Regions from separate parts of the Duganella sp. GW821-FHT07F09 genome, predicted to be linked through region 2. Evidence: predicted binding sites of a transcription regulator. Region 2 holds the regulator's gene; each other region holds the start of a gene.
The links. Region 2 encodes sigma-54, which starts transcription at its own class of promoters, with help from an activator protein. Its sites were predicted from a motif close to TGGCANGNAANCTGCTTT; they were not measured.
Positions count from the first base shown of each region.

Region 1: the regulator sigma-54 is predicted to act here: its motif matches at 6,497-6,514, upstream of prpB (methylisocitrate lyase).
Region 3: the regulator sigma-54 is predicted to act here: its motif matches at 2,736-2,753, upstream of pepA (flocculation-associated PEP-CTERM protein PepA).
Region 4: the regulator sigma-54 is predicted to act here: its motif matches at 3,874-3,891, upstream of AC07P1_RS25905 (transglutaminase family protein).

Region 1 is NZ_JBWKQJ010000004.1:663,620-671,592, reverse strand. It holds gene AC07P1_RS14365 (bifunctional diguanylate cyclase/phosphodiesterase) at 1-419, opposite strand, end outside; gene prpF (2-methylaconitate cis-trans isomerase PrpF) at 604-1,800, opposite strand; gene acnD (Fe/S-dependent 2-methylisocitrate dehydratase AcnD) at 1,803-4,400, opposite strand; gene prpC (bifunctional 2-methylcitrate synthase/citrate synthase) at 4,400-5,545, opposite strand; gene prpB (methylisocitrate lyase) at 5,559-6,458, opposite strand; gene prpR (propionate catabolism operon regulatory protein PrpR) at 6,623-7,973, shown strand, end outside.
Region 2 is NZ_JBWKQJ010000016.1:89,329-97,301, reverse strand. It holds gene AC07P1_RS30505 (methyl-accepting chemotaxis protein) at 1-345, shown strand, start outside; gene AC07P1_RS30500 (chemotaxis protein CheW) at 357-923, shown strand; gene AC07P1_RS30495 (CheR family methyltransferase) at 929-1,744, shown strand; gene AC07P1_RS30490 (protein-glutamate methylesterase/protein-glutamine glutaminase) at 1,761-2,828, shown strand; gene AC07P1_RS30485 (enoyl-CoA hydratase/isomerase family protein) at 2,910-3,995, opposite strand; gene hpf (ribosome hibernation-promoting factor, HPF/YfiA family) at 4,151-4,510, opposite strand; gene AC07P1_RS30475 (RNA polymerase factor sigma-54) at 4,586-6,067, opposite strand; gene lptB (LPS export ABC transporter ATP-binding protein) at 6,077-6,829, opposite strand; gene lptA (lipopolysaccharide transport periplasmic protein LptA) at 6,832-7,410, opposite strand; gene lptC (LPS export ABC transporter periplasmic protein LptC) at 7,442-7,973, opposite strand, start outside.
Region 3 is NZ_JBWKQJ010000005.1:357,308-365,280, forward strand. It holds gene AC07P1_RS15950 (N-acyl amino acid synthase FeeM domain-containing protein) at 1-572, opposite strand, end outside; gene AC07P1_RS15955 (hypothetical protein) at 685-1,788, opposite strand; gene pepA (flocculation-associated PEP-CTERM protein PepA) at 1,875-2,672, opposite strand; gene AC07P1_RS15965 (GNAT family N-acetyltransferase) at 2,859-3,629, opposite strand; gene prsT (XrtA/PEP-CTERM system TPR-repeat protein PrsT) at 3,884-6,661, shown strand; gene AC07P1_RS15975 (N-acyl amino acid synthase FeeM domain-containing protein) at 6,648-7,469, opposite strand.
Region 4 is NZ_JBWKQJ010000011.1:39,143-47,115, reverse strand. It holds gene AC07P1_RS25910 (circularly permuted type 2 ATP-grasp protein) at 1-386, opposite strand, end outside; gene AC07P1_RS25905 (transglutaminase family protein) at 431-3,787, opposite strand; gene AC07P1_RS25900 (hypothetical protein) at 4,047-5,990, opposite strand; gene AC07P1_RS25895 (alkaline phosphatase D family protein) at 6,153-7,778, opposite strand; gene AC07P1_RS25890 (enoyl-CoA hydratase) at 7,855-7,973, opposite strand, start outside.

The sequences.
Region 1 (7,973 bases), on a different contig from region 2:
GCGGCGTTCTCCAGGATGGCCTGCTGTTCCAGCAGCGTTTTACGCAACGCCCGCTGCGAGCGCTGCACGTCGCTGATATCGTGGAACACGATGGTGCCGCCATCCGTATCGGCGCCGGCCGGCAGTGGTTTGGTCCAGACTTGCACGGCGATGTATTTGCCGCTGGCGGAAACCAGGCAACTGTCCCAGCGCCGCCCCGTCTCCGCATCGTTCAGGCGCGCGGCGCTGGCGCCGCGCAGGTGCCGCGCGAACAGGGTCTCAACGGTCTGGCCGCCGGGGTCGTATTCCAGCAAGGCGGTCAAGTCCGCGTTCGCCGCAAGCACCAATCCCCCGGCGCTGTAAGCGCACGCGGGAACGCCGATCAGCGCCAAGGCGTCCGCGACGAAATCAGGATGGGATGAAACGCGATTTATGAACACCAGGAGCACCCGAAAGAAATGCCGCCTTGGTCGTTACATATCGGCAGCATTGTTGGCAGATGATAAACCACATTGGTACCATTAGCCATCCACGTGCCAATTTCGCGTTCTTAAATACGACACTGCGCCGCAGCGATACGACGACGCGCGCCCCCGTCGCGCACCGACTCGCATCATGCCAGCTTCACGCGGCGGGCACCCTCACCCAGCCCTCCATGAGCACGCGCGCGCTGCGGCTCATGACCGCCTTCGTCACGCGCCACTCGCCGTTTTGGTGTGTCGCCTGCGCGCCGACGCGCAAGGTACCCGATGGATGGCCGAAGCGCACCGCCTCCAGCGATCCGCCGCCAGCCGCCAGGTTGACCAGCGTGCCGGGAATGGCGGCGGCGGTGCCGATCGCCACGGCGGCGGTGCCCATCATCGCGTGATGCAGCTTGCCCATCGAGAGCGCGCGCACCAGCAGATCGATATCGCCGGCGCCGATCCGCTTGCCGCTGGAGGCAATGTAGGTCGCCGGCTTCGCTACAAACGCCACCTTCGGCGTGTGCTGGCGCTGCGCCGCCTCGTCGAGATGCTTGATGAGGCCCATGCGCAGCGCGCCGTGCGCGCGTATGGTCTCGAACATCGCCAGCGCCGCCACGTCGCCATTGATCGCGTCCTGGAGTTCAATGCCGGTGTAGCCGATGGCGTCCGCCTCGACGAAAATGGTCGGGATGCCGGCGTTGATCATGGTCGCCTTCAACGTGCCGATGCCCGGCACCTCCAGATCGTCGATCAGCCGGCCGGTCGGGAACATGGAGCCGCCAGCGCCCTCCTCGTCCGCCGCCGGGTCCATGAACTCCAACCGCACTTCGGCCGCCGGGAAAGTGACGCCGTCCAATTCGAAGTCGCCGGTCTCCTGCACTTCGCCGTTGTTCATCGGCACGTGGGCAATGATGGTTTTGCCTATATTGGCCTGCCACACGCGCACCACGGCAATCCCGTCTTGCGGAACGCGCGCCGGGTCCAGCAGGCCGGCGCTGATGGCGAAGGCGCCGACGGCGGCCGACAGGTTGCCGCAATTGCCGCTCCAGTCGACAAACGCCTTGTCGATGGAGACCTGGCCGAACAAATAATCAATATCGTGATCGGGCCTGTCGCTTTTCGACACGATCACCGTCTTGCTGGTGCTGGAGGTGCCGCCGCCCATGCCGTCGATCTGCTTGCCGTAGGGGTCGGGACTGCCGATCACGCGCAGCAGCAGCGCGTCGCGCGCGGCGCCCGGGGTTTGCGCCGCTTCGGGCAAATCGCCGAGCCGAAAGAAAACGCCCTTGCTGGTGCCGCCGCGCATATACACGGCGGGGATCTTGATTTGCGGCGGGTGGATGGTGTTGTTCGTCATATCTATGCCGCCTTCACGGATTCAAGGAAATCCTGGGCGAAGCGCTGCAGCACGCCGCCCGCCTCGTAGATCGACACTTCCTCCGCCGTATCCAGACGGCAGATCACCGGCACCTCCACCTGCGCGCCGCTGAGGCGATTGATCACCAGGGTCAGCGTCGAACGCGGCGTGCGCGCGCCGATCACGTCATAGGTCTCGGTGCCGTCCAGCGCCAAGGTCAAGCGGTTCACGCCGGGCATGAACTCCAGCGGCAGCACGCCCATGCCGACCAGATTGGTGCGGTGAATGCGCTCGAAGCCCTCGGCCACGATCGCCTCCACACCGGCCAGCCGCACGCCCTTGGCCGCCCAGTCGCGCGACGAGCCCTGGCCGTAGTCGGCGCCGGCGATGACGATCAGCGGCTGCTTGCGCTCCATATAGGTCTCGATGGCTTCCCACATGCGCGTGACGCGGCCTTCCGGTTCGATGCGGGCCAGCGAACCGGCCATCACCTTGCCGTCCTGCCCGCGCACCATCTCGTTCTTCAGGGTCGGATTGGCGAAGGTTGCGCGCTGCGCTGTCAGGTGGTCGCCACGGTGCGTGGCATAGGAGTTGAAGTCCTCCTCCGGCAGGCCCATTTTCGCCAGGTACTCGCCGGCCGCGCTATCGAGCATGATGGCGTTAGACGGCGACAGATGGTCGGTGGTGATGTTGTCGCCCAGCAGCGCCAGCGGACGCATGCCCTTCAGCGGACGGGCGCCGGCCAGCGCGCCTTCCCAGTATGGCGGACGGCGGATATACGTGGTCTGCGGGCGCCAGTCGTACAAAGGGCTCACTTTCAGGCCGTCGTCCTCCTCCTTGGCGAACATCGGGATGTAGACCTTGCGGAACTGCTCCGGCTTGACGCTGGCGGCGACGATGCGGTCGATCTCCTCGTCCGACGGCCAGATGTCCTTCAAGGTGACCGGCTGGCCGTTGGCGTCGTGGCCCAGCACATCCTTCTCGATATCGAAGCGGATGGTGCCGGCGATCGCGTACGCCACCACCAGCGGCGGCGACGCCAGGAAGGCCTGCTTCGCATAAGGATGGATGCGGCCGTCGAAATTGCGGTTGCCCGACAAGACGGCGGTGGCGTACAGGTCGCGCTCCACCACTTCCTTTTGTATCACCGGATCGAGCGCGCCGGACATGCCGTTGCACGATGTGCAGGCGTAGGCGACGACGCCGAACCCCAACTTCTCCAGCTCCGGCATCAGCCCCGCCTCCTCCAGGTACAAGGTGACGGTCTTGGAGCCGGGAGCAAGCGAACTTTTCACCCAAGGCTTGCGGGTCAGGCCGCGCGCGTTGGCGTTGCGCGCCAGCAGACCGGCGGCGATCATATTGCGCGGGTTGTTGGTGTTGGTGCAGCTGGTGATGGCGGCGATGATGCAGGCGCCGTCCGGCATCAGGCCCGGTTCGTTTTCCACCACGCCGCTGATGCCGCGCGCGGCCAGTTCCGACGTCGGCACGCGGCTGTGCGGATTCGACGGACCGGCGATATTGCGCACCACCGACGACAGGTCGAACGTCAACACGCGCTCGTATTCGGCGGTTTTAAGCGCGTCCGCCCACAGGCCGGTCTCCTTCGCGTACAGCTCCACCAGCTTGACCAGTTCATCATCGCGGCCGGTCAGCTTCAGGTATTTGATGGTCTGCTCGTCGATGTAGAACATCGCGGCGGTGGAGCCGTATTCCGGCGCCATGTTGGAGATGGTCGCGCGGTCGCCCAGGGTCAGGTGGGCCGCGCCCTCGCCGAAGAACTCCAGGTACGACGACACCACCTTTTGCTTGCGCAGGAATTCGGTCAGCGCCAGCACCGTGTCGGTGGCGGTGATGCCTTCCTGCGGCTTGCCGGTCAGCTCGACGCCGATGATGTCGGGCAGCCGCATCCACGATGCGCGGCCCAGCATCACGCTTTCCGCCTCCAGTCCGCCGACGCCGATGGCGATGACGCCCAGCGCATCGACCATCGGCGTGTGCGAGTCGGTGCCGACCAGCGTGTCGGGGAAGGCCACACCGTCCACGGTTTGGATCACCGGCGACATGCGCTCCAGATTGATCTGATGCAGGATGCCGTTCCCCGGCGGGATCACGTCGACGTTCTTGAACGCCTTCCTGGTCCAGTTGATGAAATCGAAGCGGTCTTCGTTGCGGCGGTCCTCGATCACGCGGTTCTTGTCGAAGGCATCTGGATCGAAGCCGCCGCATTCGACGGCCAGCGAATGGTCGACCACCAGTTGGGTCGGCACCACCGGATTGACCAGCGCCGGATCGCCGCCCTGCAAGGCGATGGCGTCGCGCAGGCCGGCCAGGTCGACCAGCGCGGTCTGGCCGAGAATGTCGTGGCACACCACGCGCGCCGGGAACCACGGGAAATCCAGGTCGCGGCGGCGTTCGATGAACTGGCCGAGCGAGGCATTCAGCGTCGCCGGATCGCAGCGGCGCACCAGGTTCTCGGCCAGCACGCGGGACGTGTAAGGCAGTTTGGCCCAGGCGCCTGGCTGGATCGCGTCGACGGCGGCGCGCGCGTCGAAGTAATCCAGCCGGGTGCCCGGCAAGGGCTTACGGAATAAGGTATTCATCATTTCCTGTCCTTGATCGGCACGAATTGCAGATCTTCCGGGCCGACGTAGTTCGCGCTCGGACGAATGATCTTGTTGTCGATGCGCTGTTCGATGATGTGCGCGGCCCAGCCGGACGTGCGCGAGATGACGAACAGCGGCGTGAACATCGCCGTCGGCACCCCCATCATGTGGTACGACACGGCCGAGAACCAGTCCAGGTTCGGGAACATCTTCTTGACGTCCCACATCACGGTCTCCAGGCGTTCGGCAATGTCGAACATTTTCATCGAACCGCCTTCGCGCGACAGCTTGCGCGCCACTTCCTTGATGACGACATTGCGCGGATCGGAGATCGTGTACACCGGATGGCCGAAGCCGATCACCACTTCCTTGTTGGCGACCCGGTTGCGGATGTCCGCTTCCGCTTCATCCGGATTCTCATAGCGCTTCTGGATCTCGAACGCGAACTCATTGGCGCCGCCGTGTTTCGGGCCGCGCAGCGCGCCGATCGCGCCGGTGACGGCCGAGTGGATGTCCGACCCCGTGCCGGCGATGACGCGCCCGGCGAAGGTCGACGCGTTGAATTCGTGTTCCGCATACAGGATCAGCGACGTGTGCATCGCCTGCACCCAGCTGTCGGACGGCTTGAAGCCGTGCAGCAAATGCAGGAAGTGGCCGCCGATGGAATCGTCGTCGGTTTCCACGTCGATGCGCTTGCCATTGTGGCTGAAGTGATACCAGTACAGCAGCATCGAACCGAAGGACGCCATCAGGCGGTCGGCGATATCGCGCGCGCCCGGCACGTTGTGGTCGTCCTTCTCCGGCAGCACGCAGCCCAGCACCGAAACGCCGGTGCGCATCACGTCCATCGGGTGCGCCGACGCCGGCAGCGCCTCCAGCGCCGACTTCAGCGCCTGCGGCAGGCCGCGCAGGGAGCGCAGCTTGGCCTTGTAGCCGCGCAGTTCCGCCTCGTTGGGCAGTTTTCCGTGCACTAGCAGATAGGCGATTTCCTCGAACTCGCAGGAGTTGGCCACGTCCAGGATGTCATAGCCACGGTAATGCAGGTCGTTGCCGGTTTTGCCGACGGAGCACAGCCCGGTGTTACCGGCGGTGACGCCCGACAGCGCGACGGATTTTTTTGGTTTGAAGGTGGTCTCGGTCATGTCTGGTCTCCTGTTATTTTTTCTGGGTCGCGTTTTGCGCCGCAAACAAGGCGTCGAGCTTTTGCTCGAAGCTGTGATAGTTAATGCGCTCATACAGCTCGGCGCGGGTCTGCATGGTATCGACGACGTTCTGCTGGGTGCCATCGCGGCGGATCGCGCCATAGACGTTTTCGGCGGCCTTGTTCATGGCGCGGAAGGCGGACAGCGGATACAGCACCAGGCCGACATCGGCGCCACGCAATTCGTCCACCGTGAACAGCGGCGTCGAACCGAATTCGGTGATGTTGGCGAGCACCGGCACCTTGACGGCGGCGGCAAACTGTTTGTACATATCGAGGCTGATCATCGCCTCCGGGAAGATCATGTCGGCGCCCGCTTCCACACAGGCGACGGCGCGTTCGATCGCCGCGTCCAGTCCCTCGACCGCCAGCGCGTCGGTCCGCGCCATGATGACGAAGTTATCGTCGGTGCGCGCGTCGACGGCGGCGCTGATGCGGTCGACCATCTCCTGCTTCGACACGATCTCCTTGCCCGGACGATGGCCGCAGCGCTTGGCGCCGACCTGGTCTTCGATATGCATCGCGGCGGCGCCGAACTTGATCATCGACTTGACGGTGCGCGCGACATTGAACGCGGACGCGCCGAAACCGGTATCCACATCGACCAGCAGCGGCAGATCGCAGACATCGGTGATGCGGCGCACGTCGGTCAGCACGTCATCCAGGTTCGAGATGCCCAGGTCCGGCAGGCCGAGCGAACCCGCCGCCACGCCGCCGCCCGACAAATAAATCGCCTTGAAACCGGCGCGTTTGGCCAGCAGGGCATGATTGGCGTTGATCGCGCCGACCACCTGCAACGGGGATTCTTCCTGAACAGCTTTGCGGAAGGCGGCGCCCGCGGAATATTGACTCATGTTGTGACCTTTCAGCATTGCATTGAAGTTGCAATGTTATTGCAAGGGGCATGCCACCCGATCCTTTCATATAAATCAAACACTTAGCTTTTTTTAATGTTTCATTTTTGTTTCACCGTGAAACGCCGAAACATATCATGCAACGATTGCGCTACAATTGGATCATGCGACATTCCATGCCCCTGCCCTTCGATCCCGACAATAAACCGGTCATCTGGACCGTCTCGGTGTCGCGCCTGTACGACCTGTTCCGCGACATCACGCTGGAATACGACAACCTCGCCACGATAGAACCGATCAACCTCGGTTTCGACGAAGCGGCGCGCCATATCCGCGAACGCATGGCCACCGAGCGCTGCGACGCCGTTATCGCCGCCGGCTCCAACGCCGCATATCTGAAAGGCCGCCTGTCGGTGCCGGTGGTGATCGCCAAGTTCAGCGGCTTCGACGTGATGCAGGCGCTGGCACGCGCGCGACGCGTATCGGACAAGATAGGGGTCATCACGTATCAGGAGCGTTTGCCGGAGCTGGCGGAATTCGCCGGCACCTTCGGCTTCGATGTCGCGCAGCGCACCTACGCCACCGAGGAAGACGCGCGGGCGCAGATCAACGACCTGAAAGCGGCCGGCATCAAGGCCATCGTCGGCGCAGGCCTGATCACCGACCTGGCCGAGGAAGCGGGACTGACCGGAGTGTTCGTCTACTCCGCCGCCTCGATCCGCCACGCCTTCGACGACGCGCTGGAAATGGCGCGCCTGACGCAGTTGGAATCGCACCGCGCGCGCACGCGCGGCGCGGTGGTGACCGACACCCTGCGCGCCAGGCATGGCCTCAACGATCTGCGCGGCGAATCGGAGGCGATGGAGACGCTGCGGCAGTCCGTCGTGCTGTATGCGAAATCGCCGGCCACGGTACTGATACAAGGCGAAACGGGCACCGGCAAGGAACTGGTGGCGCAAGCGATCCACCGCGAAAGCCCGCGCAGCCTTGGACAGAACCGGCCCTTCGTCGCCGTCAATTGCGGCGCCATCGCCGAATCGCTGCTGGAATCGGAGTTGTTCGGCCACGAGGAAGGCGCGTTCACGGGCGCGCGGCGCGGCGGCCATGCCGGATTGTTCGAAGCGGCCAATCGCGGCACGCTGTTCCTCGATGAAATCGGCGAGATGCCGCTGGCGCTGCAAACCCGCCTGCTGCGCGTGCTGGAGGAACGGGAAGTGGTGCGCGTCGGCGGCACGCGGCCGATTCCGGTCAATGTGCGCATCATCAGCGCCACCCACTGCGACCTGGAACAGCGCGTGCGCGAAGGCCGCTTCCGCGCCGACCTGTTTTACCGGTTGGCGGTGCTGCGGCTGTCGCTGCCGCCACTTCGGGCACGTACGGAAGACGTGATGACGCTGGCCGAGTGGTCCCTGAAGAACGCGCTGGCATCGCTGGGCGCGCGCCCGCATCCGAATTTGCACGCGGAGATGAACGCCTGCGCACCGCTGCTGCGGCGCTACGACTGGCCGGGCAATG
Region 2 (7,973 bases):
GTGCCCACCATCAAGAAGACCTCGGACCTGGTGCAGGAGATCGCCGCCTCGAGTTCCGAGCAGGCAGCGGGCATAGGCCAGATCAACGGCGCCATGGAGCAAGTGAACCGGGCCACGCAGCAGAACGCCAGCGCCTCCGAAGAGTTGGCCGCGACGTCGGAGGAAATGGGCGGCCAGGCCGAACAGTTGCAGCGGTTGATGCAATTCTTTACCGTGGCCGACGTGGGCGCGACCGGCGCCGCCACCGTGCGCCCGGCGGCGGCGCGCAGAGCCACCGCGCCGGGAGCGCTGCTTCGCCAGGGCAGGGCCGCGGACTTGGCTCCGGCCGACTTTGTCCGCTACTAAGGAGGCGGACTGTGAGCGCTGTCGCCACAATCGGCACAAGCCCCGCCGCCGCGGGCACGCCGCCGACTGTCCCGGGCACCACCGTGGCCGATCACCACCAGCAATACCTGACTTTCATGCTGTCGAGTGAAACCTTTGCCGTGGGCATACCCGGCATCAAGGAGATTATCGAGTATGGCCACCTCACCACCGTGCCCCGCTTGCCGGCGTTCATCCGCGGCGTGATCAACCTGCGCGGCGCGGTGGTGCCGGTGATCGACCTCGGCGCGCGCTTCGGCAAGCCCCCCACCGCGATCACGCGGCGCACCAGCATCGTGATCATCGAGGTGGCCGAGGACGGCGAGAGACAAGACGTGGGCATCATGGTCGATGCGGTCAACGAGGTGCTGGAAATCCCGGCGGCCCGGATCGAGCCGCCACCGTCGTTCGGTGCCGCCATCCGTGCCGACTTCGTCGCTGGCATGGGCAAGATCAATGAACACTTTGTGATCATCCTCAATGTCGACAAGGTGCTCTCGGTCGGGGAGATGGCCGATCTGGCTGGCGGGGTGCGCGAAGAGCACGGCGGGTATCGCTAAACCATATGAACAACGTTAATACCACGACATTGACCGCGCATGAATTCGGACTGTTCCGCGACATGATTTTCCAGGTGGCGGGGATTCATATGGCGGATGCCAAACGCCCGCTGGTCGCCGGCCGCCTGGCCAAACGGGTACGCGAACGGGGCGAGGCCAGTTATGGCGACTACTTCCATGGCCTGCGGACGGACCCGGAGGAGATGCAGGTGGCGGTGGATTTGTTGACCACCAACGAGACCTATTTTTTTCGCGAACCCAAGCACTTTGAATTTTTGAGTGACGTCATCCTCCCCGAACTGCGCGGCCATGGCACGGTGCGAATTTGGAGCGGCGCCTGCTCCAGTGGCGAGGAGCCCTATACGATAGCCATGACGATGGCCGAGAAACTGGGTGGCCAACCCTGGGCGCTGGTAGCGTCCGACATCAGCATGCGCATGCTGGAAAAGGCCCGGACCGGCCTGTACCCCGTCGCCGACGAGCAAGGCATTCCCAGGGCGTTGCTGCGGAAGTATTGTTGGCGTGGCGTGGGGCGCAATGAAGGCACTTTCCTTATCGATCCGGTTCTACGGGCGCGTGTGCAATTTCTCCAGGTCAACCTCAATGCGCCGCTGCCGGCGCTCGGCGAGTTCGACGTCATTTTTTTGCGCAACGTGATGATTTACTTCACCCCGGAAACCAAACGCCAGGTGGCGCAGCGCCTGCTCGCGCGGCTGCGCCCGGGAGGGTGGTTCATCGTGAGTCATTCGGAAAACTTGAACGGCATTACCGATGCGGTCAAGTCTGTCAAGCCTTCCATTTACCGCAAACCCTATGGCTGAGAGGTATCCCCTGGGCATGAGCCGTATCAAAGTAATGATTGTCGACGACTCGGCCACGGTGCGCCAAGTGTTGTCCGCCGTGCTGTCCGCGGACCCCGGCATAGAGGTCGTCGGCGCCGCCATCGATCCAATTTTTGCTATGGAACATATGTCCCGCAACTGGCCGGACGTGATTGTGCTGGACGTGGAAATGCCGCGCATGGACGGCATCAGCTTCCTCAAAAAACTCATGCTGGAGCGCCCCATCCCCGTGGTGATCTGCTCCACGTTGACCGAAAAGGGGGCGGCGACCACCATGAAGGCCCTCGCCGCCGGCGCGATAAGCGTGGTTGCCAAGCCCAAGTTGGGGCTGAAGCAATTTTTGGTGGACAGTTCGGAGGATTTGTCGAGTGTCGTCAAGGCTGCGGCGCGCGCCAACATGGCCGGTGTCTCCCGACGGGTCCTGGCGCCCAAGCCCGCGCCCAAGCTCTCCGCCGACGCGATCCTGGCAGCCGGCAGCCACGCACTCGTCCAGACCACCGAAACCGTGGTGGCCATTGGCACGTCCACCGGCGGCACCCAGGCACTGGAGTTCGTGCTGACCGCGCTGCCGCGGGTTTGCCCGGGCATCGTTATCGTGCAGCACATGCCGGAACACTTCACCGAAGCCTTTGCCAAGCGTCTCGACGGCCTGTGTCAAATCGAGGTGCTGGAAGCCAGGAGTGGCGACAGGGTGGTTCCAGGCCGGGCATTGATTGCACCCGGGGGGCATCACATGCTGCTCAAACGTAGCGGAGCGCAGTATCTGGTGGAAATCGTCGATGGGCCGCTGGTCAGCCGCCACCGCCCTTCGGTGGACGTGCTGTTTCGCTCCGCCGCAAAGTATGCCGGCGCCAACGCGATGGGCATCATCATGACCGGCATGGGCGACGACGGCGCCCGCGGCCTCAAGGAAATGCATGATGCGGGCGCAACAACGCTGGCCCAGGACGAGGCCAGTTGCGTGGTCTACGGGATGCCCAAGGAGGCGGTAAAACTGGGCGTGGTCGATCGTGTTTTGTCCTTGGACGACATTCCCGCCGCGATCGTCAGCCATGCCAGGTGATTTCGGCGGCCGCGCTTCCATGGCGGCCCGCGCCGACATGGCCGGCGACGCGCGGCGCGCGGTGGGGACACCGGCGGGGCGCTAGGCCAGATGGCGCAGCGGGTGCGCATAATCCGGCCACACCGGCTCGAACAAGCCGCGCACCATCTCCCCGCTCACCCGCTCCAGCGACGGCGGCTGCCATGCCGGCGCGCCATCCTTGTCGATGACCAGCGCGCGCACGCCCTCGATCACCCCGCCATTCTCGAACGCGCGCCGCACCAGCGCGCGCTCCATGCGCAGGCAAGCGGCCATGTCCAGCCCCGCGCCGCGCTCGATCAACTCGTGCGTGACGCACATCATCAACGGCGAACGGGTCGCCATCATCGCCACCGTGGCGCGCGCGAACTCGCCGCCGTCCGCCTCCAGCGAGGCGACGATGGCCGGCACCGATCCGGCGCCGAAGTGGCGGTCGATATCGCCGCGCCGCGCCTCCAGCCTGCCCGCCCCGGCGGCGCCCTTGAACGGCTCCGCGAAGGCCGCGATCGCCTCGACCAGTTCCGCGCCCGGGGTCGATTCCAGTATCGCGTACAGCGGCTCCAGCGCGTCCACCGGCACATAGTGATCGGCCAGGCCGGCATACAGCGCGTCGGCCGCGCCTATCGTCACGCCGGTCACGCCCAGATAGCGCCCCAGCCCGCCCGGCGCGCGCGACAGGAAATAGCTGCCGCCCACATCCGGGAACAGGCCGATGTTCACCTCCGGCATCGCCATCTTCGTGCGCCCGGTGACGATGCGCACCCGGCTGTCCGGTCCGCTCTGCGCGATGCCCATGCCGCCGCCCATGACCACGCCGTCCATCAGCGCGACGTACGGCTTCGGATAGCCGTGCACCAGGTGGTTGAGCGCATACTCCTCGGTGAAGAAATCCTCGAGCAACGCGCTGCCGGCCTGCGGCGTGGCGCGCCCGGCCTCGTAGAAGAAACGGATATCGCCGCCGGCGCAGAAGGCCTTCTCGCTGCTGGAGCGGATGACGACGGCGGCGACGGCGGAGTCGTCGCGCCACGCCAGCAGCGCCGCCGTGATCGCGCGCAGCATCTTCAGCGACAGCGAGTTCAACGCCTTGGGCCGGTCCAGCGTGATGAAGCCGGTGCCGTTGACGATGCTGGTGTGGACCAATTCGCTCATGATGTCGCAACCCGTGATGAAAAACCCCATTCTACCGCCACCTAAACGGGATAAATTATTTTCATCGAATCGAAAGGGGACAAAAGCGGACACAACAAGCGGACACAAAAAAGGGCGCCCTTGCGCCCTTTGTTGGATGGTGCCGGAGGCCGTTGTTATAGGGCGGCGGCAGCGGGTTCGTAGCTATCCGGGAGATGCTTGATCGCATCGTGGCCGTGCTGCTGAACTTTGGATTTGTATTTCATGACCTGCCGGTCAAGCTTGTCGACCAGGGTGTCGATCGCGGCGTACAGGTCTTGCGACAGGCTTTCCACGTACACGGTTTTACCCGACAGACGCAGATTGATTTCAGCCTTCTGGCGTTTGGATTTCTCTTTAAGGTTATCTACAGTCAGAATGACAGCAATATCAATAACTTGATCGAAGTGACGAGTGACACGTTCCAGTTTGTTCTGTACGTATTCGCGGATGGCCGCGGTCACTTCGAGATGATGTCCACTGATGGTCAGATTCATACACGCTCCTAAAGATAAATGTCGCTTACGGTCAGTGCCGCGCCCATTGCGGCCGGGCGCACAGTGACCAAGTAACTACAAAGACTTGCGGAGACTGACGGGAGGGATTTTCAACGCTTCGCGATATTTGGCAACAGTGCGTCGCGCAATCACCATGCCTTGTTCCCCCAGCATGTCCGCAATCTTACTGTCGGATAAAGGATTTTTAGGGTCTTCAGCTCCTGTCAATTGCACGATGAGTGCCCGTATCGCCGTCGAACTTGCTTCACCGCCCGCTTCGGTGGCGACATGGCTACCAAAGAAATATTTCAACTCAAACATGCCGTGCGGCGTCAGCATGTACTTTTGAGTCGTCACCCGAGAAATAGTGCTCTCGTGTAAACCCAGTGTATCAGCAATTTCGCGAAGCACAAGGGGCCGCATGGCAACGGCGCCGTGCGAGAAAAAGTTCTTTTGTCTTTCTACTATCGCTTGCGCCACGCGCAGGATGGTGTCGAAGCGCTGGCGCATATTCTTGATCAGCCACTTGGCCTCCTGCAGCTGGGCGCCCATCTGGCCCTCGCCTTTGCCCTGCTTGAGCAGGTTGGCGTACATGGCGTTGACCCGCAGGCGCGGCATGACGTCGTTGTTGAGGCTGACCTGCCAGCCGCTGCGCGACTTCTTGACGATCACGTCCGGCACCACGTAGTCCGACACGTCCGAGGCGAACGCCGACCCCGGATGCGGATTGCACAGACGGATGACGGCCTGCGCCTCGCGCAGGTCCTCGTCGTCGCACACCAGCGCTTTTTTCAGCTTGTTGAAGTCGCGCTGGGCGAACCACGTCAAATGGTTTTCGACGATGGTCAGCGCCATGCGCCGCGTCACCAGCGCGATGCCGGGCAGGCGCTTGATCTGCAGCGCCAGGCATTCGGAGGCGTTGCGCGCGCCCACGCCCATCGGGTCGAAGCTTTGCAGCATCGACAAGGCGGTGCGCAGTTCGTCGATGTCGACTTCCAGTTCCTCCGGCAGGCGCGCGTGGATCTCCTCCAGCGGCTCCTCCAGGTAGCCGTTCTCGTCGAGCGCGTCGATGATCAGCTCGACCAGCGCGCGGTCGCGCATCTCCAGCACCGTCACGCGCATCTGCTCCATCAGGTGCTCGCGCAGGGTGCAGTGGTTGGCCTCCAGTTGCGGACGCGCGTCCTCGTCGTCGGGAGCCTTGCTGCGGCCGGCGTCGCTCCAGTCGACATCGGCCTCGCTGCTGGTGCTTTCGGTATCGGCGGCCGGGCCGTCGTAGTTGTCGGCGTCGGCGGGCGCCGGCGCGTCCTGCTGGTTCGGCGGGCCTTCGGACGGGGCCTCGCCGGACGGCGCCTGCTGGCTGATGGCGCCGTCGGACAGCAGCCGCAGCGAACGGTCGAGCGGGTCGTCCAGGCGCTCGAGCAAAGGGTTATCGGTGAGCAGTTGCTCGAGCTCCTGGTGCAGCTCCAGCGTGGACAGCTGCAGCAGACGGATCGACTGCTGCAGCTGGGGTGTCAGCGCGAGGTGCTGCGACGTGCGCAGTTGCAATGACTGTTTCATGGGGCGCGATTACATTCTGAAGTGTTCACCCAGGTACACGCGGCGCACCGACTCGTCGGCGATGATGTCGTCCGGCCGGCCCGAAGCCAGCACCGAGCCCTGGTTGATGATATATGCGCGGTCGCAGATGCCCAGCGTCTCGCGCACATTGTGATCGGTAATGAGGACGCCGATATTGCGTTCCTTGAGGAAGCGCACGATGCGCTGGATCTCAATGACGGCAATCGGGTCGACCCCGGCGAAAGGTTCGTCGAGCAGCACGAAGCGCGGGTTGGTGGCCAGCGCGCGGGCGATCTCCACGCGGCGGCGTTCGCCGCCGGACAGCGACAGCGCCTGGTTTTCGCGCAGCTTTTCGATTTGCAGATCGGCCAGCAGGGTATTGAGCCGTTCATCAATGGCAGCCTTGGATAAAGGCTTGCCGTCCACTTTCTGGATTTCGAGGACGGCGCGGATATTCTCTTCCACGGTCAGCTTGCGGAACACCGAAGCCTCCTGTGGCAGGTAGGACAGGCCGAGCGAGGCGCGGCGGTGGATCGGCAGCGAGGAGATGTCGACGCCGCTGATGTCGATGGTGCCGGCGTCCGACGGCACCAGGCCGACGATCATGTAGAACGAGGTGGTCTTGCCGGCGCCGTTGGGGCCGAGAAGGCCGACCACTTCGCCGCATTCGACCTGCAGCGACACGTCATGCACGACCTGGCGCTTGCCGTAGGTCTTTTGCAGGCCGCGCACGATCAGGGTGCTACCGCATGTTGGCTCCATGCTTATTTCCCCGCCGCTGGGTTGGTCGCCGGTGCGGGCGCGGGCGCCTGCTTGACCGACGGCTGGATCACCATCGTGCTGCGGCCGGCGCCCGGCTTGCTTTCGCCGGTCGGGGTGTTCTTCACGGCGAAGAATTCGCGCCGGCTGTCATACGAGATGAACTCGCCGTCGACCTGGCTGGCGGTTTTGCTGCCTTCCAGCTTCTTGATCTGCGCCTTCGAGAACAGCTTGACCAGCTCGGTCTTGCTGTCGTACTCGATGCGGTCGGCGCGGCCCTCGACCCACTGGTCGCCGGCGCCGTCGAGCTTTTGGCGGAACGTCGCCTGGGTACCACCGCCGGCCGTCAACACCACGAAGGAGTAGCCTTCCGGGTCTTCGGTGACGACCGCCTTCGGCGACTTCATCAGCAAAGTGCCGCGGGTCAGCACGACGTTGCCGGTGAAGGTCTTGATCTGCTTGACGTCGTCGGCGTCGAGGTTGTCGAAGGAAATCTCGGTCGGCTTGTTGGAGTCGGCTTTTTCGGCGTGGGCCGCGCCCATGGCGGCCAGCAGCAGCGCGGCCGACAGTATCAGTTTTTTCATCATCGTATCCTTCATATCTGTGTCTCTTGTATTAGCGCGGCGCCTTCGGCGGCATCGTGATCGTTCCGCGTCCGCCCAGCTGCAACTGGCGCGTCGCGTTATTGGTTTTCATGCCGGTGCCGCTGGAGGTCATGTTACCCAGCTTCATCTGCACCGGCGCCTTGGTTTCCATCCGTTCCTCGTCCGGGAACACCGTCAGGGTGCTGGTCTGCAGGTGCATCGCCTCGGCCTTCGGCGAGGCCGGCCGCACCACGTCGACGTTGCCGTTGAGCGTGACACGCGTGTTGTTCTGGTCGACCCGCGCGGTGTCGGCGTGGATCGTCATCGGCGGCTGCTGGCCCGACAGGCTGTTGAGGAACGGCTTGTCGATATCGGACGAGTCGTCGATCGGCCGGTGGGTCAGCTTGTCGCCGGAAACGATATAGGCCGGCCGGCCCTCCTTGGTCATGCGCACCAGGCTGAAGCGGTCGATGATGTAGTCCGGCTCGTTGAGGAACTGGTCCGCCTGCTGCTCCTGGCCGGACTGGTTGACCACCTGCACCAGCCAAAAACTGCCGACGGCG
Region 3 (7,973 bases), on a different contig from region 2:
CCGGCCACGTGGCGGAAACCCAGCATCTGCTCGTAGAAGCGCCGGTGGCGCGGATGGACCTCGATGAAGGCGTCGCCGCACAGGTGCGTCTTGCGCGCGTGGATGTACAGGATGTGGAACAGCGACGCCAGCGCCAACCGGGTGTGGGCCAGCGGGTCGAGCGCCAGCCTGGTCACCTCGCACACGCGGGCGCCGGCGCGGCGGTAGCCGTCGATGGCGTCGCGGAAGGTATCGTCGGCCAGCAGGCCGGCGGCCGAATCGATGCGCAGGGTCACCGTGGCCAGCAGCGCCTCGGCCGACGCCGCGTTCAGGGTCAGGTGGCCGGCGTGCGGCTCGAGGAAATGCTTGTCGCCGTAGCCGCGCCAGCGGTACATGCGGTTGATCAGCGCGGCCGCCGCGCGGCGTCCGGCGGTGCTGTTGCCGAAGTGGATGCCGAACGCCGCGGCCGACGGCGGATCGGGATAGGGCTGCCACGTGGGCGCCATGCTGGCGACGACGTCCGCGACAATGGCCGGTCCGTATCGCGCGATTCGGCGCGGAGGCAACCCGGCGGACGCCGTGAAGTCTTCCATCCAAAAGTTCCTTGTCGACGGGTTGTGGGAAGGCGTGCCGGCGCACGGCCGCGGCACGGCGTCACGCGCTGCTGTCATGGTGTTACGGGGGTTGGAAAGATCGGGCGAAGACTCAACCGGTGGACGGCTTGGGCGCCGGATCGACGGCGGTTTGGTTCGCGGTGATGGACGATACCCGCTCCAGCGGGAGGCGGCGCGAGCGCACCGCCGGCTTCTTGGGATAACCGACGCGCAACAACATATACAGCACCGCGCCGGCCGGCAGTTCGATCTGGCAGGCCTGCGCCAGCGCGCGCGCGGCCGGCCGCGACGCTTCCGGCACGCTGCCGTCCTCGAGCCGGAAGATTTGATCGGGCACCACGTAATACGGTTGCACCGCCAGGCCCTGCCGGTTGAGGCTGGTCCACGCACGCAACAGCAGGCGGCCGGCGTCGAGCGCGCCCCGGGCCCCGGCGGCGCCGGTCACCAGCAGCAGGCCCGGGCCTTTGCTGACCAGGTCGGCCTCGATGGCGGCGAACATCTTGTACAGGCCCACGCGGTTGAGCATGGCCATGTGCGGCCAGCTGCGGGTGTACGACAGCATGGCCTTGCCGCCCGGCGGCAGAAAGAAGGTGGCGACGTCGAGCCCGTCGCCGCGCGCGGCCTCGCGTTCGGTCATGCGCAGGCTGGCGTCGAGCGCCGTATGGGCCAGGCGGTTTTGAAAGCGCAGCTCGGACCCGGTTCTTACCAGGCGCGCCCAGCGCCGCACCTCGTGCGGCTCGACCAGCAGGCGGCAGCGGGCCTCGCCCTCGGCCAGCGCGGCCAGCGCGGCGACGGCGTCGTCCGGCAGGGGACGGTTCGCGTACGGCAGCCGGTTGGTGTGGCGCTGGAACAGCGGATGGTCGCGGCAGCCGGCGGTGGCCAGCGGCCCGGTGGCGTCGATGCGGCAGCGGAACACGCAGGCCGGGTCGTCGTCGCGCGGGAAGATGGTGGCCTCGTACAACTGGCAGGCGGTGCTCTCGGCCATTTGGTGCAGGTTCTCGATCACGCCGCCGAAGGCGAGCAGGGTGGCCGGACTGTCGATGCCGAAGGCGCCCTCGCTGTCGACGCGGCGCACGAACATCAGCCGCAGGCTGGCGCCGTCCCAGTCGAAGCGCCAGGACTGCATATTGTCGGCCGAGGCGGACCAGCGGGCGGCCTCCAGCAGACATTCGATGAGTTGATCGGGAACGCGCATCTGATCTATGTTACTCCACTATCGGTGGCGGATTGAAAAACAGCCCGTCCTGGCGGGCGGGCTGTCTGGTTCGCGCTAACGGTGTATCAAGCGCCTTGCCGGCGGCGATTGACCGCGTGGACGCCGAGCAGGCCGAGCGCCAGCAGCGCCAGCGAGCCCGGTTCCGGCACCCGGTTGAAGTCGGTGGTGCCGGAGGCGTCGTTGATGGCGATATTGCCGGCGCCATCGATGGCCGCGCCCTGGGTGGTGTTGTTAAAGCCGTTGAACGTCATGTCGTAGAACGGCACCGGGCCAACGAAGAACAGCTTGCCATCGTCGGTCAGCGTGAACGTGGTGTTCGCATTGAGCGCGGCGCCGAACAGGTTGTTAAACGACGAGGTGCCCGAAATCAACCCGCCAAAACCCAAGCGGATGTCGTCGGCCTCGCCGGAGATGGTCGCTTCCGAGCCCAGCGTGGCGGCGGTGAAGACATTGGCGTTGCCCGGATCGGCGAACATTTCGAAGTTCAGTTCGGTCAAGGTGTTGACGCTGTTAGGCGTGTTGATGGTGCCGGTGGTGACAACGTCCTTGAGCGTGAACTTCACGTAAATGCCGTAGAAGAAGTTCAGGCCGGTGACGTTGGCCGCCAGGTTGGCCGAATTGAGGCGGAACGAGCTGTAGCTCAGCCAGCCTTGACCCTCGTGGGTGTTGCCGATGGTGTGCAGCAGTTCGGACGAGGTGCCGCCGATCGCGTCCGCCGTGATCGGTCCCGCCGGCCCGCCAAGGCCGAGCGCCGCCGGATTGATGCTGAACTGCGGTACCGCGTGCGCCGACGCCATGCCCAGCGCCAGCACCACCCCCGATGCCGCCATCACCACGCGTTTGCCGAAATTGAATCGTTTCATATACTCCCCCTAATTGAAATGCCCCGTGAATGCTCGTAACCGTGGAAGCGGTCTTGTGTCATATAAGCATGATTCGGGCCAGCATTGATCCACCTCAATATCTTGTTTTAAATCAAAGTGTTAGCGGAAATCGTGAAGCGCGGTGGATCGGGACTGTAAAGAAATCCGACAGTATTGCGGCGCGGATCATGGCTGCTTGCCGGGCTCGGCGTCGATGCCGCGCAGCCGGTTGATGATCCCGGCCTCCTCGCGGGTGGAGAAGAACAGCGGGTAGAAGGAGCGTTCGCCGGCGGCGGCCTCGCCCCTGCCGCCGAAGGTCCGGATCTGTTCGCTCACATAGTCGAAGCCCACCCACAGCAAATGGGCCGGCGCGTTCACGCGCGGGTTGGTCTTCGGCTCGCCCAGCTGGCGGAAGCCCAGCATGTGCTGGTAGAAGCGCCGGTGGCGCGGGTTGACCTCGATGAACAGGTCGGTGCAGTGGTGCAGGTCGCGGGCGAAGCACACGGCCATATGGAACAGCGAGGCCATCATCGCCTTCGACTGCACGGCCGGGTCGAAGGCCAGCTTGGTCAGCTCGCACACCTTGGCGCCGCGCTGGCGGAAGGCCTCGATCTCGTCCCTGAAGATCTCGTCGGCCAGGATGCCGATAGCCGAGTCGATGCCGAGGGTCAAGGTGCCGACCACCTCGCCATGGTGGGTGGAGGTCAGGGTGATGCGGTTGGGGTCGTCGGCCAGGGTATGGGCGCCGGCGTAGCCGCGCCACGAATACATTTTGTTGATCAACACGCTGGCCTTGTTGCGGCCCTGGGGCGTATCGACCATGCGCAGCCCGAACACCTTTTGGTCGACGGTGAGCTCGACCAGGTTGTCGGGTTTGGTATCGGGAATGTCGACCATCTCGCGGCTGCGCGCGACGGCGCCGGCCACGGGGTCGGCCTGTTTTTCGGACACGGTCATCTTCTCCTCCTGGAATGCAGCCAAGGCCGCTGTAACGGACGGTTAATTATTATATTGATAATCATAGTCGAATCTGGCGGACCCGACAATGTGATTCGCTGGCGCCCGCCCCAAAGTACTCGGATCGCCCGCGGACCGCATTCCAGCGTTGTAAATTTCCATCCTTATAATGCAATTATTTTAACTTTATTGTCAAATCGATGTATAGTTTACGTGTTTGGTGATTGGCATCAAAATGTCTGGAGGAAGCCGCTATGCGTGCGTTCGGCAACAAAATCACGCCATCGGGCGGCCTGGCCTGCCTGCTGGCCCTGGCCACGTTGGGCGGCTGCGGCAAGCAGCAAACGGCGCCCGAACTGATCGCCGAGGCGCGCCAGATGCACCTCAAGCGCGACAACAAGGGTGCCATCATCCAGTTGAAAAACGCCTTGCAGGTCGACGCCGGCAATGCCCAGGCGCGCCTGATGCTCGCCAGCGTCTACAACGACGCCGGCGATCCGCTGTCGGCGGAAAAAGAGGCGCGCAAGGCGGTCAGCCTTGGCGTCGACAGCCAGACCGCGCTGCCGGTGCTGGCCCGCTCGCTGATCCAGCAGAGCAAGTTCGAGGCGGTGCTGAAGGAAACCGAGGCGGCCGACAAGCCCGGGCCGGAGCTGCTGACGCGGCGCGGCCACGCCTATCTGGGCATGGGGCGCCTGCCCGAGGCCAACGCGGAATTCGCGGCGGCGCTGCGGCTGCGGCCGAAGGACGCCGCCGCCACCGTCGGCCTGGCCCAGGCCGCCGCATTGGGACGCGACCTGCCCGAGGCGAACCGGCTGGCTGCGCAAGCGTCCAGCGACCACCCGGCCGACCTCGACGCCCTGATGTTCAAGGGCAACCTCGAACGCTCGCAGGGGCGCTATGACTCGGCCACCATGGCCTACGACGCCGCGCTCCAGGTCGATCCTTCCCACGGCGACGCCCACTTGCAGAAAACCTATCTGTACATCGAGCAGAAGAAGTACGACGCCGCCAAGGCCGAACTCGATCTGTACCGCAAGGCCGCCAACGGCAGCCTGCTGTTGCCGTACACGCAGGCGCTGCTCGAATATAGCCAGGGCAACACCGCCGCCGCGCTCGAACCGCTGCAGCATGTGCTCAAGGTGGCGCCCGGCCACCTGCCGTCGTTGATGCTGGCCGGCGCCGTGCAGTTCAAGCTGGGCGCGATGGCGCAGGCCGAGCAGCACCTGGGCAAATACCTGGACGGCGACCCGTCCAACCTGAGCGCGCGCAAGTTGCTGGCGTCGACGCTGTTGAAGGTCGAGCGTCCGCGCGACGCGCTGGTGGTGCTGGCGCCGGCGCTGGCCGCCAAGGAGCCGGACGCCTACGTGCTGGCCTTGGCTGGCGAGGCGAGCCTGCAGAACCGCGAACCCGCCAAGGCCACCGCCTATTACGAACGTGCCAGCAAGCTCGAGCCGACCATGGCGCCGCTGCGCACCGCGCTGGGCCTGAGTCTGCTGGGTGGCGGCGACGAGGCGCGCGCGCTGGTCGAACTGGAGCGCGCCACGGCGATCGACGCCGGCTCGCTGCCGGCCGGCCTGGCGGTGGTGCGCACGGCGCTGGGATTGCGCCAGTACGAGCGCGCGCTGTCCGCCGCGCGCGCCCTGGCCAAGACCCATCCGGACGACCCCGAAGTGACGCTGTCGATCGGCAACGCGCTGCTGGGCAAGGGCGACGCGGTGGCCGCCCGCGCCACGTTCGAGCGCGCGGCCGCCCAGCGCGTCCGCTACTACGATCCGGTGGCCAGCCTGGCGCTGCTCGACATCGCCGAGCGCAAGCCGGAGGCGGCGCAGGCCAGGCTGCTGGCCTACCTGCAGCAGGACAAAAACAATATGAACGCCATGACGGCGTTGTCGCAACTGGCGATCGCGCAGGGCAAGCCGGCCGAGGCCACCAAGTGGCTGGAGCAATCGATGACGGCCAATCCGGACGCCGTGTGGCCGGCGTTGCGGGTGATCGATAATTACCTGGTCAACGGCCAGCAGGAGCGCGGCCTGACCCTGGCGCGCAAACTGCACGCGGCCAACCCGGGCAATCCGGGGGCGCTGGAGATGCTGGGCAAGGCTCAACTGGTGCTCGACAAGCCGGTCGACGCGCTCGAGAGCTTCAGCCAGCTGACCAAGCTGCAGCCGGACCAGGCGCTGCCACTGTACTGGCTGGCCAGGGCCCAGGCCGGCGTCAAGAACGAGGCCGAGGCGATGCGGTCACTGAAGAAGGCGCTGGCGCTAACGCCCGAGTTCATGGATGCGCAACTGGCGCTGGCCGGCTTGTCCGAGCGCGCCGGCAACATCGACCAGGCGCTGGTGCTGGCGCGCCAGATCCAGCGCCAGGAGCCGAAGTCGTCGGTGGGCCTGTTGCTGGAGGGCGATCTGCTGGTCAAGCAAAACAAGCCGGCGCCGGCCATGGCCGCGTATGAAAAAGCGTTGCTGCTCGAGCCCGAGGCCGCCGTCAAGATCAAGCTGGCCAACCTGATGGGCGCCGGCGGCAAGGGCAAGCAGGCCGAACAGCGCATGCTGGGCTGGATCAAGGCCGCGCCCGACAGCGCCGACGGCGTGCTGTTGCGCATGTACCTGGGCCAGACCTATCTGGCCGCCGGACAGTACCGGCCGGCCGCGGACCAGCTCGAGTCGGTGGTGTTGTCCCGTCCCAACAGCGCCGACGCCTGGAACAACCTGGCCTACGCCTACCAGCAGTTGCGCAACCCGGGCGCCTTGCCGGCGGCCGAGAAGGCGTTCGCACTGGCGCCGTCCAACCCGGCCGTGATGGACACGCTGGGCTGGCTGCTGGTCGAGCACGGCGACAGCGCACGCGGGCTCGAACTGTTGCGCGGCGCGGCCGCCAAGGACAAGGCGGCCGACATCCACTACCACCTGGCGCAGGGCCTGGCGCGTTCCGGCGACAAGGCCGGCGCCAAAAAGGTGCTCGAGCAGTTGCTTGCCGGCGACGTCAACTTCCCGCAGATCGAGGGCGCGCGCAGCTTGCTCAAGCAGCTTTGAGCATCGGCCAACGCAAGCCGTACGGTCCGACCGGCGGCGTATCGGCCAGGCTGCCCAGGCTGGCCAGCATCGACATGATGCCCGGTTCGGCGCTGCTGCAGAAGAAGTAGGGATACAGCGAGCGGCGCGCCTCCTGGTCGGTGGCGGCGACGGTGCCGCCCATCTTGCGGATCTGCGCCCCCATGTATTCCAGGCTGATGCGCAACAGGTGGGCCGGCGCGTTGACGCGCTCGTTGTTGCGCACGCCGGCGGCCGGCTCGAATCCCAGCATCTGTTCATAAAACCGCTTGTGGCGCGGATTGACTTCGATAAACACGTCGGTGCACTGGTGCACCTTGCGCGCGTACAAGTAGACGATGTGGAACAGCGACGCCAGCGCCAGCTTCGGATGGGCCAGCGGATCGATCGCCAGTTTGGTCACTTCGCAGACCTTGGCGCCGGCCCGGCGGTAGACGTCGATCACTTCCTTGAACGTGGCGTCGGCCAGCATGCCGTCGGCCGAATCGGTGCGCAACGTCACCGTGCCGAGCATCTGCTCGGGTTCTGCGGCCGCCAGGGTCACGTGGTGGGGGTGCGCCTCCAGCGCGTGCTGGTCGCCATAGCCGCGCCAGCTGTACATCTTGTTGACCAGCATTTCCGCGGACTGGCGTCCGGCGTCGGTGTTGGCCAGGTGGATGCCGAACGGCGTGAGCGGTGCCGAGGGTTTCCAGTCGGGGGAGAGTTTGGCCAAAACGTCGGGCACGATGGCGGGGCCATAGTACTCGGGGCTGGCGCTATGTGGTCGGGACGATCCCGCGGTCATGTTCATCGATACTTCCCATATTCCGCGCCGAACGTGAAATAACGATTCGGCTGATTTAACATATTGCAACGCGCAACATGATAGCCGTGTTCGGTTTAATCAGCTTGCAAGTTGATAGCTATCGTGCGTGCAATTTCCATTGGGAATTTTTAACGCATCGCCCGCAAATAACCGCGGACGACGTGCCTGAGATTGATGCCGCACAGCAAACAGGCTACTGTACGGTGCGCTGACCAGGCGCCAACCTGTGGCGTAGACGGGGAACCCGTCCAGCACGCAGGTATGTAGATATTGACGAACCGCTTCTGCGGTTTCGGTATGCAAAAATTTGTTGCCCACTGACTATAGCCAAACTTCGTTACCGCTTATGCTGCGGTGCGGCGAATATTCCATGCCGCGCGCGCTTTGACCGTGCATAAAGCGTTGTCCGAATTCCAGCGGTATTGCGTAAGTGCATTTGAAGTATATACGAAATCGCTTTCATGGAACAAGCGGAGGAGAATTTCTGCG
Region 4 (7,973 bases), on a different contig from region 2:
TGGATCAGCGCCGGCGGCAGCAGGCCCTCCTTCAGCATGTTTTGCGGCCCGTAGACGTCGCCCAGCAGGCGATTCAGCAGGGTGGCGCGCTGGATCACGGCCGCCTCGATGCCCTCCCACTCCTGGCGCGGCAGGATCAGCGGCAGCAGGTTCAGGTCCCACGGCCGGTGCGTGCCCTTGGTGTCGCCGTAGACGGTGTAGGTGACGCCGTTCTGGCGCACCTCGCGCTGCACCGTTTCGAGGCGCTGGCGCATCAAATCGGGCGCTTCTGCGCGCAGGCCGTCCAACATGGCGCGCCAATGCGGACGCGGCTCTTTCGAGGCGTCCAGCATTTCGTCGAAACTATCCGGTGCGGCCAGATATTTGGATAGCAGTTGCTTAGGCATCGCGGTCGATCGGTTTTTCTTCTAGTTTTTCTTCTATAGTGCGCTCAATCAGGCTGCCAGCGCAAATCGAGCGTCATCGGCAGGCTCGGATTCAGTGCTTCCTTGTACACATACATCTGCCCCGGCGTGTGGCCGTGCGCCCAGAAACGGGCAAAGCGGCGCGCCTCGGCGGCGTTGGCGTTGATCGGCGAACTGTCCTCGCTGCGCCCGCCCGGGTGCACCACGTGGTAGGTGCAGCCGCCGATGGCGCGCCCGCTCCACGTGTCGACCAGGTCGAACACCAGCGGGGCCTGCACCTTGATGCTCGGGTGCAGCGCCGACCATGGGCTCCACGCGCGGAAGCGCACGCCGGCCACATATTCTCCCGGCACGCCGGTCGGATGCAGCGGCAGCATGCGGCCGTTGCAGGCGACCACGTGGCGCCCGTCCGTCAGGCCGCGCACCAGCAACTGCATGCGCTCGACCGACGAATCGACGTAGCGCGCGGTGCCGCCGCCGGTCATTTCCTCGCCCAGGACGTTCCATGGCTCGATCGCCTGGCGCAGCTCCATCTCCACGCCCTCGTACACCACGGTGCCGAAGCGCGGGAAGCGGAATTCGATGAACGGATCGAACCAATGCTCCTCGAACTGGTAGCCGGCGGCGCGCAAATCGCGCGCGACGTCACGGATATCCTGCGCCACGAAGTGCGGCAGCATCCAGCGGTCGTGCAGCGCCGTGCCCCAGTGGACCAGCTTGGCCTGGTAGGGCTGGCGCCAGAAACGCGCGACCAGGGCCCGCAGCAAGAGCATCTGCAAAAGACTCATCCGCTCGTGCGGCGGCATCTCGAAGGCACGGAATTCTACCAGACCGAGACGGCCGGTCGGCCCGTCGGGGGAATACAGCTTGTCGATCGAGAACTCGGAGCGGTGCGTGTTGCCGGTCAAATCGACCAGCAGGTTGCGCAGCAGGCGGTCGACCATCCACGGTTTGTCGCCCTCGTGCAGGGTCGGCAGCACCTTGTCCATTTGCTGGAAGGCGATGGCCAGTTCGTACAGGTTGTCGTCGCGCGCCTCGTCCACGCGCGGCGCCTGGCTGGTCGGGCCGATGAAGGTGCCGGAGAACAGGTACGACAGCGCCGGGTGGTTTTGCCAGTAGGTGATCAAGCTTTTGAGCAGGTCCGGACGGCGCAGCATCGGGCTGTCGGCGACCGTGGCGCCGCCCAGGGTCGCGTGGTTGCCGCCACCGGTGCCGGTGTGGCGGCCGTCGTTCATGAATTTCTCGGTGCCCAGGCGGGTCTTGCGCGCCTCCTCATACAGGGTGGTCATGTTGTGTACCAGCTCTTTCCAACTGGCCGCCGGCTGCACGTTGACCTCGATGACGCCGGGGTCGGGGGTCACGCTGAGCAGCTTGACGCGGGGATCGCGCGGCGGCTGGTAGCCTTCGAGCCACAGCTTCATGTTCAGGTGGGCGGCGGTGGTTTCGATCGCGGTCACCAGCGCCAGGTAGTCCTCGATGCGTTTGAGCGGCGGCATGAACACGTGCAGGCGGCCGCCGCGCACCTCGACGCACAGCGCGGTGTGGATCACCTCGCGCGGCGCCGGGGCCGGATCGACCTTCTTGGCGGCCGATTTGCGGGCGGCCAGGTCGACCTCCGCGTGGGAAGGCACGCCATCGCCCTTGGCCGCAGGCGCCAGCGGGCCGCGCGGTTCGAACGGATCGCGGTCGAATTCCGGCTCCTCGTCCTCAGGCTGGACCCACGGCAGCGCGTTCAGCGGCAGGCGCAGGCCGAGCGGCGATTCGCCCTCGATCAGGTACAGGTGTTCGCGCTTGAGCGGCCAGGCCGACGTGCGCCAGGTGGTCGGCAAGGCGATCGACAGGCGCGCGCGGGCGTCGTCGGCCAGTTCCTCGGGTTTCAGCGGCACGACATAGCCGGCCACCGCGCCCAAGCCGTTTTCCAGCAGGCGCGCCAGGCGGCGGCGTTCCTCCGGCGCCTTCAGGTCGGCCTTGAGCGGATCGAGGTTGACCGGCAGGTTCTCCTCGCGGCGGGCTTGCAGCAATACGTCCTCGTAGGCCGGAATCGGGCTGTCGGACGGCAGGCCGAGGGTGCTCACCAGCGCCTCGGTGAAGCGCTTGGCGTGGTCGGCGCCGTAGCCGTCGGCCTTTTTCTCGTCGGAGAACAGCGCCTTGTTGCGCCAGATCGGCTGGCCGTCGGTGCGCCAGAAAATGTTCAGCGCCCAGCGCGGCAGCGGCTCGCCCGGATACCATTTACCCTGGCCGTAATGCAGCATGCCGCCGGGGGCGAAGTGGTTTTTCAGGCGCAGCATCAACTCGCCGGCCAGCTCGCGCTTCTTGTCGCCGTGCGCCAAGGTGTTCCATTCGGCGCCGTCCATGTCGTCGATCGAGACGAAGGTCGGCTCGCCGCCCTGGGTCAGGCGCACGTCCATCGCTTGCAGGTCGTAGTCGACCTGCTGGCCAAGGGCGTCGATCTTGTGCCAGTCGGCGTCGGCGTAGGGTTTGGTCACGCGCGGGTCTTCGTGGATGCGCGTCACGGTCATCACGTGGTGGAATTCCACCTCGGCGACGTCGGTGAAGCCGCTGACCGGCGCGGCCGACGACGGGATCGCGGTGCACGCCAGCGGGATGTGGCCCTCGCCGGCCAGCATGCCGGAGGTCGGATCGAGGCCGATCCAGCCGGCGCCGGGGATGTAGACCTCGGCCCACGCGTGCAGGTCGGTGAAGTCGACATCGGTGCCGCTCGGACCGTCGAGCGCCTGCTGGTCGGCCTTCAATTGAATCAGGTAACCGGACACGAAACGCGCGGCCAGCCCCATGCCGCGCAGGATCTGCACCAGCAGCCAGCCGCTGTCGCGGCACGAGCCGGAACGCTTCTCCAGCGTTTCGGCGGGGGTTTGCACGCCAGGCTCCATGCGCACCAGGTAGCCGATGTCGCCCTGCAGGCGCTGGTTGATGGCGACCAGGAAGTCGTTCGTCATCAGGTCTTTTTTGAGGATGTCGCGGCGTGCCGTGGCGATCCACTCGACGACCTCGGGATCTTCCTCGAAGTGCAGATAGCTGCCCAGCTCGATCTTGAGGGCTTCCGGATAGTCGAACGGGAAATGCTGGGCATAGTCCTCGAGGAAGAAGTCGAACGGATTGATGACCGTCATGTCGGCGATCAGGTCGACCGTGAAGTCAAGCTCCTTGGTCGCTTCCGGGAACACCGCGCGGCCGATGTAGTTACCGTATGGATCTTGCTGCCAGTTGAGGAAGTGCTGCGCCGGGGTGATGCTCAGCGAATACGACAGGATAGGCGTGCGCGCGTGCGGCGCCGGGCGCAGGCGCACTTCGTGCGGTGAAAGCGTGACCAAACGGTCGAATTTGTAGCTGGTTTTATGGTGCAGGGCGACGCGGATGGCCATTCGATAGTGCCTTTCGGTAAGTATTGCACGGGGACGAAGGCAGCAACACTGCCGAGGCGCCGGGGATGTTCTATTATCTTGATGATAAAGCAGGATCCGTACCCGCAGCCAAGAGGCCAGCGGGTGTCCCGGAAGATGTCGGCAAGGCGTTCGCTTGCGTAAGCTTAGTCATAGTAGCTGAAAACACCGAAAATCCCGGCACCCCACATCAATCCGCCGTTTACTGAGGGCAACCGGGGACCATGGCGGTGCGGCCGCGCTAGTCCTTGAACTCGATGGCGCGCACAAACAAGCCGAGCTTGCGGGGGTCGTCGCCCAAGCCCAGCTCTTGCGGTGAGCGGGCGTCGGGGATTTCGAAGCGGATGACAGCTTCCCGCGCGGCCTGACCTCCGAGCGGCAGCGACAGCGTCTGCGGGCGCGATCCGCCGACGGTCCATTGCCGCTTCGGCTGCCCCTCCACCCAGACCAGCGCGCGCATGTCGGCGACATCCCCGCGGAAGGCATGGACTTCGACATCAACCCGGTCCGGCGCCCCGCCGCCTTGCGGCAGCGGACAGCGCAGCGTTGCTTCACGCGAATCGGTCCATGAGCCGCCGCCCTCGCGCGCGCTGATCCCGTGCGTGGTGCACAGGAAAATTTTATTGGCGTCCGTCAATTCGATGCGCGCGCTGTCACGGATTTGGCGCAGCAGGCATTCCGCCTTGAGCGCCACCAGAGCGCCCAGCGGGGCGCCTACGCGGCACGCCGGGTACTGGTCGTAGCCGCCGTTTTCCGCCGTGACGATGCGGTCCACGTCCGCCCAGTTATCGATGTCGCGTTGAAACAGCAGGCTGGCGGCGTTCGGATTTTCCAGACGCGCCAGGCGCAACTGGCTGATCGACATCATGTAGTCGATGACCGCGGAACTGTTGTTGACGCCAATCACATAATCGTATTTGCCGGTCTCGGGACGCCCGATACGCTCCCGCAGCGTCTTGACGCCGCTTTCCAGCGCGATCAACTGCTGGGTGGGACGAACGACCGGCCTGGAGGTGATCGTCAGGCACGCAAGCGCCGTCAGTCCCGCCGGCAGCAGGCAATACTGCAACACTGCATACCAACGGGCACCGGCCACTTCCACCTTGCGCGCGAGTAACAGGGCCGGCAGCACCGCCAGCTCGATCAACGCCACCGTATCGAGCGAGAACACATATTTACGCATGGCGTATTCCGAACCGAAGCCGAACGGCCAGGCCAGCCCCTGCGCCAGACACAAGCCTGAAACGGCCAGCCCGTACAAGCCGATGTATTTGAGCGCCAGGAGCGGCGCCTCGCCCTGCCGGCGCGCCCAGCAGAGCACCAGCGTGGCCGACGCGAGCGCGACCGCGCCGCTGTACGACATCAGCGCCACCGTGCTGTCGAGATGGCGCAACGCGATATAGCCGTTCTGCTTGCTGATCTCCCGCATCACCGCAAAGCCGGGATGGCTGGCCAGCGCGCCAAGCGCCGACAGCAGGAGACCGGCCCCGATCGCGCCGGTGGCGGCCAGGCCGGGCTGTCGGCGACGCCACATCACCAGCAGCTCGGTGCAGATCATCAATCCCATCATCGCCAGCAATGTCAGGGCGGGCAGCAAATGTATGCCGGTCAGCAGATAAACCGCAGGAACCAGCAGCCCATAGCGCAGCCACGCGGCCACGGCTTTCTTTTCAAGAAACAGGTTGAGCGGGAGGATGGCGATAAACAGCGTTTGCCCGAGCAATTGCGGGTAAAAGAAGTTCCCGAACAACTCATCGCCCTGCAGCGGCATGCGCAAAGTATAGTGGTTGGCGGCGAACAACGCGGCGAGCGCCAGCGCCGTGACGGCGGCCATGCGTTGCGGCAGGCTGCTGATCAGCCATGCCAGGCCGGCCCAGCCCAGCACCATGCTCAGCACGGCCAGCGTTTGCATGCCCATCAGGGGCGACGACCACAGGCGCCCGACACCGGCCGCCATCTGATGCGCCAGGCGCGGGTAGACATTCATTTCCCCCAGGCTGGTATCGAACGGAAACGGCCCGTTGCCATGTTCCGTCAGCCGCACCACCAGCGCGTAGTGGTGCGCCAGATCGACCGAGTCGGTCCACATGACGCCTGTGAAACTGATGGTGAGGGCAATAACGGCAAGAATCAGCAGAGCGGCGCGGACGAATCCTGGAGCCGGCGAGCGGCGGGGTATGTTCATTGACAATGGAGGAAGAGGAGGCGCCGCATTATAGCAAATAATGCAAGCCCCCTCCCTCCCCCGGGGCCAACCGCCGAAGGAAGGGTTGGTACGCGCCAAATGGTCACCGGAAGGAGGCAACGCCCCTACTTTCCGCCCCCACTTATTGGATTACGGCACTGCCTACGCTACACCCGCCGCTGGTAGCGTCTGCGCAAATTGCGAGACGCCGTCGAGGTTGAACAGCTCGACCTTCATCGCCTTGGTTCGCGGGTCGATATTGACTTCACCGAAGAACTGGTAGCCGGCAAACGGCGAGGAGTTCTGGATCAGCGGGCTTTTCGAGAACACCGCGGTGGGGCCGAAGGTTTTGTCGAGCACGCCCGGGCCGAAGGTGCCGGCATTCATCGGGCCGGCGACGAATTCCCAGAATGGGGAAAAGTTCGTGAACCGGGCCTGGGCGGGATCGTAATAGTGGGCGGCGCAGTAGTGGACGTCGGTGGTGATCCAGACGACGTTGGGGACCGCCTTGATACTGCTGAGCAGGCGGGCCATTTCCAGTTCGCGGCCGAGGGGAAGGCCGTCGTTGCCGTTGGCGAGCGCTTCCCATAACGCTTCACCCTGGGCGTTCTTGCCGTCGCCGACGTTCAGGCCGATGGGCATGTCGGCGGAGATGACTTTCCAGGTTGCGGTCGAGGCTTTCAGGCCGGCGATCAGCCATTCCATCTGCTCACTACCGAGGAATGCCGAACTGGCGTCTTCCCCGGTTTGCAGGTTGGTGCTGTTCGGGCCCCGGTAGCTGCGCATGTCCACGACGAACACGTCCAGCAGCGGGCCGTGCGAGATGGTGCGATAAATGCGCTGCGGTTCGCTTTGCTTGTAATAGCGCATGGGCGCATATTCGAGGAAGGCGCGACGGCCACGGGTGGTGAGGGTCGCAATGCTTTTTTCGGTGTAACGCGCATCGGCCGATAAATCCTTGGCGGCGCTGTAGTTATTCGTCACTTCGTGATCGTCCCATTGCCAGACCTGCGGCACCTGGGCGGCGAACTTGCGGAAGTTCGCATCCATCATATTGTAGGCATGGCGGCCGCGGAATTCCTTCAGCGTCTCCGCGACCTTGCTGACTTCTTCCGTGACCAGATTACGCCAGGCCTGGCCGTTTTCCGCCGTGACCTGGGCCAGGATAGGTCCGTCGGCATAAATCGTGTCGCCGTTGTGGATGAAAAAGTCCGGGTCGCGCAAACGCATCGCTTCATAGATTTTCATGCCGCCAAACTCGGTGTTGATGCCCCAGCCCTGGCCGCACTGGTCGCCGCTCCAGTGAAAACGCACGGCCTTGGCGCCATCGGCAGCAGGCGTGGTCCTGAATTGGCCCGAGATGGTTTCGCTTTCGATTTTCGAATTGTTGGGATCCACATAGCGCACGCGCACGAATACCGTTTGGCCGGCGGGCAAGCCGCCCAGGTCGACACGGGTCGTGAAATCGGTGGCATCGCTGGCAGTGGGGCCAACGATGCGGCTGGCGTTGTTGAAACGGTCGCTGGTGTCGTATTCGACGATCATCTGCGCGTTGCGGTCGCTCCGGCTCCAGATGATCGCCCGATTGTCCGTGATGTCGCCGAACTGTATTCCCGACGGCATCTTGGGCCGTTCATTCTCGCTGACACCGATTGCGATGGGGGCGGTGCCGCCGCCACAGCCCCCAAGCAACAGAGGGCCGCCCAACGCAGAACTGCCCACCAACACCCCACCCTGGGCCAGGAAACTGCGACGCGAAATCGATGAAGTCATGCTTGCTCCAATCATTTGAGAGGGAGCAAGCTTAGGTTTTTAATATGACATGACGATGAAATCGTCAACGGAACGGGCCCGCTGTGCGCAATCAGGAGAACTGGCTGAAATCCGGCTTGCGCTTCTGGAAGAACGCCGTGAACGCCTCCTTCGCCTCCGGCGCCGTCAGCATCGCGCTGAACAGCTTGTTCTCGGCGGTGATGGTTTCGC